Regions from separate parts of the Paenibacillus sp. FW101-FHT12H11 genome, predicted to be linked through region 2. Evidence: riboswitches for the same ligand, from Rfam matches in the RefSeq annotation. Region 2 holds a riboswitch; each other region holds the start of a gene.
What was found. Region 2 has a riboswitch for cyclic di-GMP ahead of AC3WTJ_RS31785 (putative bifunctional diguanylate cyclase/phosphodiesterase). Riboswitches for the same ligand answer to the same signal wherever they lie in the genome.

Region 1: another riboswitch for cyclic di-GMP. It lies ahead of AC3WTJ_RS35740 (PilZ domain-containing protein); the one in region 2 lies ahead of AC3WTJ_RS31785 (putative bifunctional diguanylate cyclase/phosphodiesterase).
Region 3: another riboswitch for cyclic di-GMP. It lies ahead of AC3WTJ_RS10835 (response regulator transcription factor); the one in region 2 lies ahead of AC3WTJ_RS31785 (putative bifunctional diguanylate cyclase/phosphodiesterase).
Region 4: another riboswitch for cyclic di-GMP. It lies ahead of AC3WTJ_RS21705 (hypothetical protein); the one in region 2 lies ahead of AC3WTJ_RS31785 (putative bifunctional diguanylate cyclase/phosphodiesterase).

The regions. Positions count from the first base shown of each region.
Region 1 is NZ_JBYTCO010000017.1:57,201-60,585, reverse strand. It holds tRNA gene AC3WTJ_RS35750 (tRNA-Arg) at 259-332, opposite strand; gene tadA (tRNA adenosine(34) deaminase TadA) at 704-1,195, opposite strand; cyclic di-GMP riboswitch class I at 1,450-1,537, shown strand; gene AC3WTJ_RS35740 (PilZ domain-containing protein) at 1,620-2,372, shown strand; gene ychF (redox-regulated ATPase YchF) at 2,451-3,385, shown strand, end outside.
Region 2 is NZ_JBYTCO010000012.1:40,312-43,696, reverse strand. It holds gene ilvA (threonine ammonia-lyase IlvA) at 1-1,169, shown strand, start outside; cyclic di-GMP riboswitch class I at 1,240-1,328, shown strand; gene AC3WTJ_RS31785 (putative bifunctional diguanylate cyclase/phosphodiesterase) at 1,415-2,944, shown strand; gene AC3WTJ_RS31780 (BMP family lipoprotein) at 3,210-3,385, shown strand, end outside.
Region 3 is NZ_JBYTCO010000003.1:132,392-135,776, forward strand. It holds partial or broken gene AC3WTJ_RS10820 (flavin-containing monooxygenase) at 1-394, shown strand, start outside; gene AC3WTJ_RS10825 (hypothetical protein) at 430-612, shown strand; gene AC3WTJ_RS10830 (arsenite methyltransferase) at 641-1,441, shown strand; cyclic di-GMP riboswitch class I at 1,697-1,782, shown strand; gene AC3WTJ_RS10835 (response regulator transcription factor) at 1,867-2,571, shown strand; gene AC3WTJ_RS10840 (hypothetical protein) at 3,016-3,385, shown strand, end outside.
Region 4 is NZ_JBYTCO010000006.1:422,773-426,157, forward strand. It holds gene AC3WTJ_RS21695 (carboxymuconolactone decarboxylase family protein) at 1-187, shown strand, start outside; gene AC3WTJ_RS21700 (MDR family MFS transporter) at 376-1,602, shown strand; cyclic di-GMP riboswitch class I at 1,703-1,795, shown strand; gene AC3WTJ_RS21705 (hypothetical protein) at 1,899-2,198, shown strand; gene AC3WTJ_RS21710 (exopolyphosphatase) at 2,331-3,245, shown strand; gene gloA2 (SMU1112c/YaeR family gloxylase I-like metalloprotein) at 3,316-3,385, shown strand, end outside.

The DNA of each region.
Region 1 (3,385 bases), on a different contig from region 2:
TAACCTTCAAAAACCTCTTACTTGTGCTGATGTTGATAATGCTGATTTTTTTCTCAGTGGGCAGGAAGTCTATTAACATGTGGATAGGTAGAAAAAATTGAATTTTTGCAGGAATTTTCGAGAAATATTACAGTTGGCAATCAACAGAGCTTCAAGCCGAGGATGTGCCTGCTACGATACAAGATGGCAGAAAAAAACGATGGCAGAAAAAAAACGCCAGCCAACGGATTATACCGTTAACTGGCGTTTGGTTGTATACGCGCCCGAGATGATTCGAACATCCGGCCTACAGTTTAGGAAACTGTTGCTCTATCCTGCTGAGCTACGGGCGCATGGCAAAGATTATGATAGCACGAAGCCTTATATGGCGCAACCTTTGAGTGGCAAGATTTAACTTGTAGTTGAAATTAGCTAACTGCATCGTGCGATGGGGAGCTACAGGACGTTATTTAAGCCAAAACGTACACTTCCAGGGTACAGACGGAAATGGGCTCTATTTTGCCTAATTAACCAAGAATTTGGCTAGAAATGCTAAAATAGCGGATCACAGTCCCCACTTCCTCGCTAAATTACTTAAGATCCGGCGATTAGGGGATCATAGTTCCCTTTCGCATATCAATGCGAGGCGACCGCTTGCGAAGCTAGACCGCACTCAGCCTAGCGGCCAACGGCAAAGTCCAAAGCCAAAGCCAGAGCTAACGCGCTATTCCTTCCCGCGCAGCTTGCGGAAAAACTGCGTCAACATCGTCGCGCACTCCTCTTGCAGCACGCCGCTGACCACATCGACCCGGTGATTGAACCGGTCCTCCTGCAGCAAGTTCATCAACGTTCCCGCGCAGCCGGCCTTGGGATCGGTTGTGCCGTAGATCACCTGCGGAACGCGCGCTTGAACAATCGCGCCGGCACACATGGGGCAAGGCTCCAGCGTGACGTAAAGCTTGCAGTCAAGCAAGCGCCACGCTTGCAGATGCTCGCTGGCCTGCTTAATAGCAATCATCTCAGCGTGAGCAAGCGGATCCAGCGTCGTTTCACGAAGATTGTAGCCGCGGCCGATAATTTCCCCTTGATAGACAACAACGGCACCAATCGGGACCTCTCGAATGGCTTCGGCTTTACGCGCTTCTTCTATGGCCGCTTTCATCCACGGGATATGTTCATTATATTCATTATATTCATCCACAGGGGGACACCTCACTAAAAATAATCTTATCCACATGTGAACAAAGGATCGAACAAGTATTCGTTGTTAACAACCTGTGGATAACAATGTGTATAACTCGAAAAGTTGTGGATATTTAATTCTTCTAACATTCATACAACAAATACCAGATGTATGCAAGAGATTTAGTTGATAATAGGGAAATCCATCCGTATAATGAGAGATAACGTAGGTCTTTTAGACCATATAGCACGATATTGTACGACAAAGCATGACAAATCATTTGCAAGGTTCGATAATGGCAAACTTACCGAAAGGTAAGGACGCAAAGCCGAGGGTCTACGGTTCCTATGGAACTACGACAGCCTGGTTACCGAAAATCGATGCTTTTTCAGGTTGAGGTAATAGGCTGTCCCCAAAGCAGGGGCAGTCTATTTTTTTATAGGGAACGCGGGGAGGGGTGATCAACAAAGTGGTTAGCAACAGCAAACAAAAATCTGCTAAGTTTTACGGCAGCAAAGAAGGGTACGACGCTGATGTAATGATTGACAGCAAGGCGATGCTGAGCAAGGAAGATTTCGTAGCCACCGGCGTGTTGACCTATGCACTAGGTGACATCATTGAAGTGGAGCTGCCGGAGTACCATGTTTTTGCGCTGGGAGATAAGTGTAAAATGACGGTATATACGAAATCCGGGCTGTTTGTTATGGATACGGTGGTTGTGGCCAAGGAGCAGGGTTCGTTGATTGTTCTGAATCCCCCTGAAAACCGCAGGAAGTTCACGGAAAAGCGGGAGTTCCCTCGCGTAGATGTGAAGAATGAAGGGCTTCTTTTCGCGCTCCAGGATAGAAACAAGAAGCTCAAACATCATTTTGATACACCGATTCGATTCTCTATCAAAAATCTATCTATTAATGGTTTAGGATTTACGATCAGTGAAAATGCTATGCTTGAAAAAGTCATTCAAAAGAACTCTCAACTGGAAGTGGAGTTGATTTTGGGCTTTTTGGTGCCATGTACAATGGAAATTGTTCGGCAAGAAAAAACGAATGACGGCTACTATTACGGTGCTAGTTTTGTCAGCATCCCGGATGAGAAAACGAACGCGCTGCGCGGATTTATTATAAAAAATCAGATTGAAACGTACTTCGTCCAGAAGCGGGAAATTGAAACAAAAAAAGCACTGGAAAAAAAGTCTGCGGCTAATCAGTAGCCTACAGGCTTTTTTTTGCGTTCCAAGTACTATATAATAAGAAGGATGATTTTCGAAAATTAAGGAGTTGTAACTACGATGGCTTTGAAAGCAGGTATCGTCGGTCTACCGAACGTAGGAAAATCGACATTGTTTAATGCAATTACACAGGCGGGGGCAGAATCTGCAAACTATCCGTTCTGTACGATAGATCCGAATGTTGGGGTAGTTGAAGTACCGGACGAGAGATTGCACAAGCTGGTAGAGATGATTGTCCCTAAGAGCATTGTTCCGACAGCCTTCGAATTCGTTGATATTGCGGGTTTGGTGAAGGGCGCGAGCAAAGGCGAAGGGCTTGGAAATAAATTTTTGTCGCACATTCGTGAAGTGGATGCCATTGTGCATGTTGTCCGTTGTTTTGAGGATGATAATATTACGCACGTCTCCGGTAAAGTAGATCCGATTGGCGATATCGAGACGATTAATCTTGAATTGATTTTGGCTGACATTGAGTCGGTTGAGAAAAAAATCGAGCGCTCCCGCAAGAACCTGAAAGGCGGCGACAAGAAAGTTGTTGCTGAGGTTGAGTGTTTGGAACGCATCAAGGAAGCTCTTTACAACGATCTGCCAGCGCGTAGCATCGATTTGAGCGACGATGAGAAGCTGCTTGTTCGCGACCTTCACCTGTTGACCATGAAGCCGGTTCTTTATGCGGCCAATGTGAGCGAAGACGAAGTATCAACAGCGGATGAGAATCCATTTGTTAAAATCGTTCAGGAATACGCGGCGAAAGAAAACAACGAAGTTGTTTCGATCAGCGCGAAGGTGGAATCCGAGATTGCTGAGCTCGAAGATGAAGAAAAAGCAATGTTCCTCGAAGAGTTGGGACTTCAAGAGTCCGGCTTGAATAGATTGATTAAAGCAGCTTATCGCAAACTTGGCTTGTATACGTATTTTACAGCTGGGGTGCAGGAAGTAAGAGCTTGGACGATCCGCAAAGGAACGAAAGCTCCTCAAGCGGCCGGTGTGATTCA
Region 2 (3,385 bases):
GCAATGAGCTGCTCTCTAACTTGTATGAATGTAACGTTTATTTGAAACGTGAAGATATGCAGGTCGTTCGTTCTTTTAAAATTCGCGGAGCGTACAATGTGATCCAAAGCTTGACGCCGGAAGAACGCGAAGCGGGAGTCGTGTGCGCAAGCGCCGGCAATCACGCGCAAGGCGTTGCTTACTCCTGTAAGCAGTTAGGGATTGAAGGGAAAATCTTCATGCCAACGACGACGCCAAGGCAAAAAATTTCGCAGGTGAAATTATTTGGCGGCTCTTTTGTAGAAGTCATTCTGACAGGGGATTCTTTCGATGATTCCTCCAATCACGCCAAGGCCTACTGCGCCAAAGAGAACAAGGTGTTTATTCACCCCTTCGATGATATTCGCACGATCGCGGGACAAGGGACTGTCGGTCTGGAAATCATGAATCAGATGTCCGATATGCCGGACTTTATCTTTGCAACCATCGGCGGCGGCGGTCTTGTAGCCGGTGTGGCGACTTATGTGGACAGCGTTTCTCCGCGTACCAAGATTATTGGCGTTGAGCCAGAGGGCGCTGCAAGTATGCAGGAGGCGCTCAAGCAAGGCAAAGTCGTGACCTTGTCTACGATTGAGAAATTTGTAGACGGTGCAGCTGTGAAGCAGGTAGGCGAGCTTACCTTTGATATTTGCAAAGAAAAGCTGGACGATATCGTTGTTATTCCTTCAGGCAAGGAATGCACGACGATCCTGGAGCTCTACAACAACAACGCCATCGTGATCGAGCCTGCAGGGGCTCTGCCTGTTGCGGCGCTGGATGCTTACCGAGATCAAATTCGCGGCAAAAACGTAGTTTGCATCATCAGCGGTGGTAATAATGACATAGACCGGATGCAGCAAATCAAAGAAAGATCGCTAGTGTACGAGGGTTTGAAACACTATTTCATTCTCAATTTCCCTCAGCGTGCAGGCGCTTTGCGCGAATTCCTGGAGGAAGTTTTGGGGCCGACCGACGATATTACCCGATTTGAGTATACGAAAAAGAATAATCGGGATGATGCTCCAGCCCTAGTCGGCATCGAGTTGAAAAATAAAGATGATTATGAGGGCCTTATTGAGCGTTTGTCCCGCAAGGACTATGATTACATCGAGATCAATAAAGATCCTAAACTTTTCAATTTGCTAATTTAACTAAAAATAGGCAGAGTAGAAAAAATTATGATATAGTTAAATAGTCCTGCTTTTTCTTTGTTTACCTGAATATTGTAAAAGGCAAACTTGCCGAAAGGTAAGGACGCAAAGCTCCGGGTCTTAGGTTGCCGCCGCAACGATGACGGCTGGGCTGCCGAGAGGAGCAGTTTACCGATACAGGTACGCCTACGGCTATTCCAAATGGAATAGCCTTTTTTGATGACCGGAATGGAGGTTCCCCCCGAATGAGAAGCCTTTTTATAAAGTGGATTCAACAGATGAAAGATCAGGAGCTGCGCTATGCGGGCATCCTTGGTTTCTTTCTGCTGACGGCTAATCTACTTGCTGCTGCTTCTTTTACATTTACCCCGAAGATGATCTTGTTCGTCCTCATTCAAGCACTCATTTGCTTCTTTTTTGCCATTCGCATCCGTCACTTGCGGCTTAACAGCATCGAACAGGAGGAAAAGAGTAAGCAGCTGGCTTACTTGGCCTACCATGATACATTAACGGGCTTGCCAAATCGACGGCTGTTCGAGGACCGCTTAAAGCGTGTGCTTCTTCATGCTCAGCGTTATGACCAGCTTGCGGCGGTTGTATTTCTCGACATGGACAGATTCAAAGAGATTAATGATTCTTACGGCCATGCCTCTGGCGATCAGCTCATTCGTTTGGCTGCGGAGAGATTGTTAGGCTGTCTGCGTGGTTCGGATACGGTGTATCGGCAGGGCGGCGACGAGTTTATTATTTTGCTTGAATCTTTTTCTAAGCCGGAAGACGTCAGAGCAGTGGCTATACGCATTCAAAATGTGCTGGATGAACCTTTTATCCTGGATGGAAAAACCGTTACGATCACCGCTAGTATGGGGATTGCGTTATATCCGCTCGATGGGACTAAGCCCGAACAGCTTCTTCAGCGTGCGGATGAAGCGATGTACGAGGCCAAAAACCATGAGAACAACCGCTTCCAATTTTATGCCTCAGATATTGATACGATGGTGAAGAGCAAAGCTCACATGGAGAATGAGTTGCGCTTGGCTCTGGAGCAGGAACAGTTCGAATTACGGTATCAGCCGCAATATGAAATCGCAGGCCGTAAGCTCATCGGTACGGAGGTCAGCCTCCACTGGGAGAAGGGGTCTAAGCAGCTGAGCAAGCTCATGGATTGGCGGAAGGCAGCCGATGAACTGGGATTCATGGTCCCTATTGGCAAGTGGGCGTTTCAGGCTGCATGCAGGCAGATGAGGGATTGGCAGAAAGCTGGCCAAGAACCGCTCAGAATGACGTTCACCATTAAATCTTCACAGTTCAAAGATGATCATTTTATTGCACATATAGCTGATGTGCTGCAAGAAACAGGTATCGATCCCAGGTTGGTTGAGCTGGACCTCACGGAAAGTATCACGTCTTCCAACGTGCAGGAAGCTAGCAAGAAGCTGACGATGCTGAAAAAGCTTGGCGTACGCATTGCTATGGATGACTTGTGTACGGGGCTTTTTACACGAAGCGGGCTGGAGGGTATGCCGCTGGATAGTGTGAAACTGGACAGCACGCTGATCAGAGACCTTGTGGATGATGACGAAAATCAACTGCTTGCAGCTGCTATCGTTCGGATGGCCCACCGATTAGGATTGAAGTTAATCGCGAAAGGTGTCGAAACGGAAGAGCAATTCGAATACTTGAAATTTCTGCAATGTACGGAGGTGCAAGGAAAACTGTTCAGCAGTCCGCTATCCTCGGGACAATTCCTCACATTGATGACCAAAAAAAATTAAAATTGGTCATCTAGATTTTATTGACCGGCGGTAGTATAATAAATAATTGGGGCTTAAAACCTATATTGTGGGGCTACACAAAAAGACCATGTCAACTTGGTTAACATCACGAATTATGATCATTTGCCGTAGGATTGCTTTTCACTGAAGTACCGAAGTGATACACTCGGTCTATGGTCAGACATACATATTTTAACTGATTCTGGTCAACCTAGAATGTGGGATTTAAGGTACAATTTTAAATTTATTTTTGGGGGTAAAGATGATGAAAAAAGTATTCACAACAGCGTTAATGGCTGTCACTGTGTCCGCAGTTGCTTTGACAGGTTGCGGTGCCAAAAAAGAAGAAACCAAACCGGCCGCTTCCGCTTCACCGGCAGCAAGTAGCGCAGCATCCGCAGCGCCAAGCAACAACAGCGGTAAAGACTTCAAAATCGGCAT
Region 3 (3,385 bases), on a different contig from region 2:
TTCCTTTTTGGCGGTTCGGGAAAACCGCGCCGAGTTCAAGTGCGGTGAACGATTCGGGCGGGTACAAAGAAAAAGTAGCGGCAGGAAAACCAGATCAACAACCGATGTTCACATCCTTTTATGAGGATGGCGTGATTTGGCCGAACGGGACAAAAGAGCCGGTAGATACGGTGATCTTTGCGACAGGCTACCGGCCGTATCTTCCCTACCTTCAAGCGATTGGCGCGCTGGATTCGGAAGGAAGGCCGTTACATCAAGCAGGCATAAGCGACGTTCCGGGACTTTATTATGTGGGGCTGGAAGGGCAGCGTTCCTTTGCTTCTGCTACCATAAGGGGGGGGGGCCGGACGCGCAGTTTGTTGTTAAAAAGCTTTTGCATCACCTTAAACACTGAATGCTTACATTTTTTGATAAAAGGATGGGACCGACTTGAACCTCAATTGGTTTGCTGCGGAAATGCTTATGAAACAACGCCAAAGGGAAATCGAACGATCTGCTAGAGAAGCGTGGAAATGGTCAGACGCTATGCAAAAGCAATCGGTCCGATTCTTTAACCGACGGCCAATCATTCGTGCAACACCAACGGCTTGCTGCGTTACGAGCTGCTGTTGATGTATAAAAAACTAAGGAGTGAACTTTCATGAATCAAGTAAGTAATGATCAAATTCGTCAAAACGTTCGGAATCGGTATAAAGAAATCGCCTTACAGGACGTAGGGGCGGGGTCCTGTTGTAAGCCAGCGCCAGCCAATGATTGCTGTGGTTCGGCCGCGGATGTTTCCGCTAAAATGGGCTACTCGTCAGAAGAATTAACAGCCGTTCCAGATGGGGCGAATCTGGGCCTCGGCTGTGGCAATCCGCAAGCCATTGCTGCTTTGCAACCGGGAGAAGTCGTGCTGGACCTGGGCAGCGGCGGCGGGTTTGATTGCTTTCTTGCCTCCCGTCAGGTGGGCGCTTCCGGCCGCGTCATTGGTGTAGATATGACACCGGAAATGGTCAGCCGCGCCCGCGAAAATTCCAGTAAAAGCGGATTTACCAATACGGAATTTCGGTTGGGCGAGATAGAGCATCTGCCGGTTCAGGACCACTCGGTTGACGTGATTATTTCAAACTGTGTCATTAATCTGTCCCCATCGAAGCAGCAGGTGTTTGACGAGGCGTTCCGTGTGCTGCGTGACGGCGGCAGACTGGCCATATCGGATGTCGTGGCAACAGCCGATTTTCCGGAAGAAATCAAGCAGGATATCGACCGTATCTATTCAGGGTGTATTTCAGGAGCTTCCTCTATCGGGGAGTTGGAAGCCATGCTTGCGCAAAGCGGGTTTACCCAAATTGAGATCGAACCTAAAGACGAATCCCAGACGTTCATCAAGGATTGGATTCCCGGCGCAAATGTCGAACAATACCTGGTGTCTGCCGCGATACGTGCCATCAAGGCTTGAGCCGTGAAGGGCCGAACTGTTGCAGCTCGAGTTGAGTTGAACATGTTCGGCATAAACAATAAGGCGCTGCCGGTAAGTTGGCAGCGCCTTCGCCTTTGCTTAGCGTATATTTTCGTTAAAATGTTGGCGAGACCCCCGAAAGAAGAAGTGGGTTGCGCTATGTTCGAACATACGTTACTAAGGTTGACACCAAGCAAACTTTTTGGCATCTATTGAAATATGGTAAAATAAATTAATTCAATATGTCGAATAGACTAGGAAAAAAGGCAAACCTGATCGAAAGACAGGGACGCAAAGCCACGGGTCTTCTGCACTAGTGCAATGATCGCCGGGTTACCCTCTCAAACCACACCAAGATGACAAGCAGGCACGCCAGTGAGAGGGCGTGTCTTTTTGTCATTTGAAAATAAAAGAGGTGATCGATTATGAACAAACAAACAAGCTTTTCTGTAGAGATAAAAGATATGATCCGTAGGAACGGGAGTATCAAAGTATTACTGGCGGATGGTGACCTAGCTTGGCAACAGCGACTCGCTATGTTGCTTGAATCCGAGCCAGATATTTATTTATCTAACATCGTTTCGACAAAAGAGGAAGCGATTCGAGCGAGTGTACAATTAGACGTAGACGTAATGATCTTGGAAATGATTTTGAATTCGCCCAAACGAGACGGGCTGGACGCCGCAGCGGAGATTCTCAGAAATAAAGAGTTACCGATTATTGTCCTTTCTTCGATACATGATCCGGAAGTCATGGTCGATGCAGTTGTTGCCGGAGCGGTCAATTATATTACAAAGTCCAACTATATGGACATACCGGTTGCGATCAGAGAAGCTCACCGACGTCAGTCCTCTCTCCATGCGGATGTCGCGACGATAATCCGTAGTGAGATCGAGCTTATAAAGCGAAAAGAATTGCATTGCATGCTCACACCTACGGAAAAAGAAATTTTGCAACTCATAGGCTTGGGCTATCGACAGACAATTATCAGAGAATTACTTGGCATTACTTCGAACACCCTAAAATCGCACGTTCGGCATATCACTCGTAAATTCGACACCCGATCCATTCGAGAAGCTGCTGAGAAGGCGAAACGAAGAGGTCTGTATGATCAGCACTATGCTACGTGAGTTAATGGGACTGAAATTGAAACAAGCTTTGGGAAAATTCGGGGATTTTCGACAAAATTATCATGACAGAGGGTGACAAAAAGATCACCCTCCCCATTCGAACTAATAATAGGTAAAATGAAGGGGTAATCTAAGGGAAAATAGGAATATTATCCCGTACCAAAGGAGGTGGAGAGAAAAAAGATGAATGCTGGAGATTGTTGTCGTGAATCGGAGTCTGAAGTAAATCAAAATGGGACAGGCTCTCGTAAAATGAAGAGGATGGTGCCTTTAACTTACGTAATTATGCGGCTGTCCCCAATATAACAATGAAGGGATGATCGTCATGGATCAATTAGAAACGGAGCGTGAATTATGTTTATTAACATGGATTGATTTGCACTTCATTCAGCAGTTTTGCGGAAGGAGAGTTGTAGTATTTCTTGGAATTGGGGAGGGTGTTTGATGAATCTTACTCAACAGTCCATCCCCTATGAAAAAGTTGAAGCATGGCTTATGTCCTATAGTGATTGGAAAGCAAGGTTGGAATATGCGCAGGCAGAGCTTAAGCATATTCCGGGATTAACGAGGGCTTTGCATGAGTGGGTGAATCATGGCAATGGAAGAAAACAAGAACCATTGTTGCGTACGGTCATTCATCGGATAGAGATCACTGAACATGAAATCCCGTTGCTATTATCGAGAATCGGATTGATCGATTACGCTTTCTCGGCTCTCACCACAGAGGAAATTTTGTTCGTTCGTCTACGATATTTGGATAAACTGGCGCTTTCGGTCATTATAGATCGCATTGCACTTTCCCGCCGCGCGTTCT
Region 4 (3,385 bases), on a different contig from region 2:
TGTGAATGGGTGTGCTTATAGTATTGACAACCATACGCGAAAATTCAAGGAGTTAGGCGGGACAGCGGAGGAACTGATGGAAGGACTGCTGGTTGGCGGTGTTGCAAATGCAGGCTACGTCCTGACTCATGGAATTAACGCCCTCAATGCCTTTGATTATCATTCGGGTACAGTAGCCCAGAATTAGAAGTTAACTTCAAATTCTAGGCCTCAAAACATGGTTAAAACTGGGCCCCCGCTCGACTTCGGGGAGTCCTTTTTTTATTCGACAAAAAAATATAATTAAGGACACGAACTACCGTTTTTCGTGTATAATGAGTTCTTGATCTCATTTCTTAACCTTTGGTAAATTAGCAGCGAGAGGAGTTCTGACAGATGAATCGATTACGTAGTTTTCTTGGCTCGTATCATCCGATTGTACATACGTTGATTTTAGGAACGGTCATGGCCAGAGCGGCGTCTTCCATGAGTCTGCCTTTTCTGGCGATTTACTTGGCTAAACATACGTCAATGAGTGCGGTAATGATCGGGGTCGTTATTGGAATGGGAGCTTTGGCAGGAACAGTCGGAGGTTTTATCGGCGGCAATTTATCGGACCGATTTGGCCGACGCATCATCATGCTTGCTGCACTTTTTGGATGGGCGGTTGTGTTTGTAGGTTTTAGTATCGTGAAATTACCGGTACTGTTCATGATGCTGAACATGTTGAACGGCTTGTGCCGATCCTTCTACGAACCGGTTTCGCAAGCCTTGATGGCGGATTTAACCGAACCGGCAAAGCGACTCAGTGTGTTTTCAATGAGATACATGGCCATCAATGTTGGTGTTGCTGTTGGACCTTTATTAGGTGCTTTTTTTGCAACGATGGATGGAGCATTGCCGTTTCTACTCACTGGAATCGTATATTTTATCTATGCGGTTACCCTCTACGTTCTCCTTATCGTTTTTGGCATTAAGCAAATAGAAGGGGAGAAAAAACAACCTGTTACGTTTGTCTCCGCATTGCGGGTCATTCAACGTGATGTCACGTTTCGCTATTATATTCTTGGCGGAATTATAGGGGCTATCGGCTACTCGCAAGTCATGGTGACACTATCGCAATATTTGGAGCAGAATTTCACTGAAGGTGTGAAAATGTTTGCAGTCCTCATGAGTGTCAATGCCATTGTGGTTATTGCGATGCAAATACCGCTTACGCGTATTTCTGATAAATACTCGCCGCTTGTAGCGATTATTTTTGGCAATTTGATGTTTGCTTTAGGCGATATCGGTTTTGCATTCTCGCATTCGTTAGTACCCATGATTATTTCCATGGCGATTTTTACACTAGGCGAAATATTAAATTACCCCGCGGCCAACATGCTGATTGATAAACTGGCGCCGGAGCATATGCGCGGTACTTATTTTGGAGCACAAACGTTAACCAATATAGGTCATTTTATGGGACCATGGGTTGGCGGCTTTCTGCTCGTAGCGTACGGGGGCACTGCACTTTATCTGGTTATCGCTTTTGTAACCCTTGCGGGATCTCTCTTTTACTGGAAGGGCGCCAATAATCTACAAGCACTGCCCAAAAATAGGTCGAAAAAAGAAGTTTTTTGATAGATATTGCAAAAATAGTTCTTGCGAACTATACGATTTCAAAACAACATCCCTTATTCTTGAGAGTGTAGTTATTTCTTGTACAAGAATTCACAACACATCTCGACAATGGCAAAACTGACGAAAGTCAGTGACGCAAAGCTAAAGGGGCTACCTTGTTCATAAACGAACTCGTTGCCAGCCAGCTGCCGAACGATTGGGTATTCAACTTAGATCCCCTCCGATCGGTACACTATGGTGGGGTTTTTCTCTGTCATAACTTTCATAAACTATGGATAAAAGGAGGACCAAGCAGCATGCAGTCTGATTTACATGAAGAGCAAAAAGTAACATCACTTTGCGGCAATCATGTTGCCCGTTTGGTGCCATCCTCGGATGGACCGAAGCTAATGATTAATTTAGAAGAGTACGCACTTAATGAGACGTGTTGGGATGTTGAAATGTTTCAGGGGAGAAGCAACAGCATTTTAATTTTCTACTGGAAAGGCGAAGTTAAGCTTTCTGTGAAAATGCCTCCGATGCCACAAATTGAAGCATTTATGACTAGACTCTACCAAATTTTGACGTCCAAATTAAGAACGGTTCAGCCCATCTAGGCGAACTGTTCTTTTTTTTATCCCAAAAGCTCTAATGACAAAATGATTGTCACAAATCGACAGGTGCTGATATAATGATACACATATTCATACATAGTTCTTAAGTACTAACTTCGTAGGGGGATTTGCGCTATGCGATTAATTACGCGTTCGGATTTTGACGGTTTAGTATGCGCAATGCTTTTCAAAAAGCTAAACATGGTCGATGAAATGAAATTCGTTCATCCCAAAGATATGCAGGATGGTCTGATCGAGGTTACCGAGAACGATATTTTGGCGAATGTGCCTTATGTTCCAGGTTGCGGATTATGGTTTGACCATCATTCCAGTGAACTTGAGCGGATGGGTGAGAAGGTAGCTTTCAAAGGGGAAACCCGTATCGCACCAAGCGCAGCACGCGTCGTTTATGATTATTATGGTGGGCAAGAAACATTTGGTGATATTGACGATATTATGCAAGGCGTAGATAAAGCGGATGCGGCACAATTCAGTAAAGAAGATATTTTGAATCCAACGGGTTGGGATTTATTATCGTTCATCATGGATGCCCGTACGGGTTTAGGACGTTACCGGGACTATCGAATTAGCAATTATCAGCTAATGGAAGAGCTTGTGGATCACTGCGCGGTGATGACGGTCGATCAAATTATGGAGCTTCCTGACGTTAAGGAGCGGGTAGAACGGTATTATGAATTGGATGCCCTATACCGTGAAATGCTTGCAAAACATACGTATACAGAAGGAAATGTGATTATTACGGATCTTCGGGACGTGGAAACCATCTATCCTGGCAACCGTTTCATGGTTTACGCTCTTTATCCGGAGCAAAATGTATCCATTTGGATCGTGGACGGACGTAACAAACAAAATTGTGTATTTGCCTGCGGACACAGCATTGTGAATCGCACCTCCCAAACGGACATCGGGACTTTGATGCTCCAAAATGGCGGAGGCGGTCACCACGCAGCAGGTACGTGTCAGGTAGAATATGCGCAAGCCGAGAATATTTTGAAGAAAATTGTTGAAACGATGAGAGCAGACGGATAAAATAAGAAACGAGCCGCAGGATGGGGAATTCCCGGATTGCGGTTTATTTACGGAGTGGGGAGGCGTGTTAGTGAAAATCGATCGCATGCATCATGTGGCCATTATTAGCTCGAATTACGAACAGTCGAAGCATTTCTATG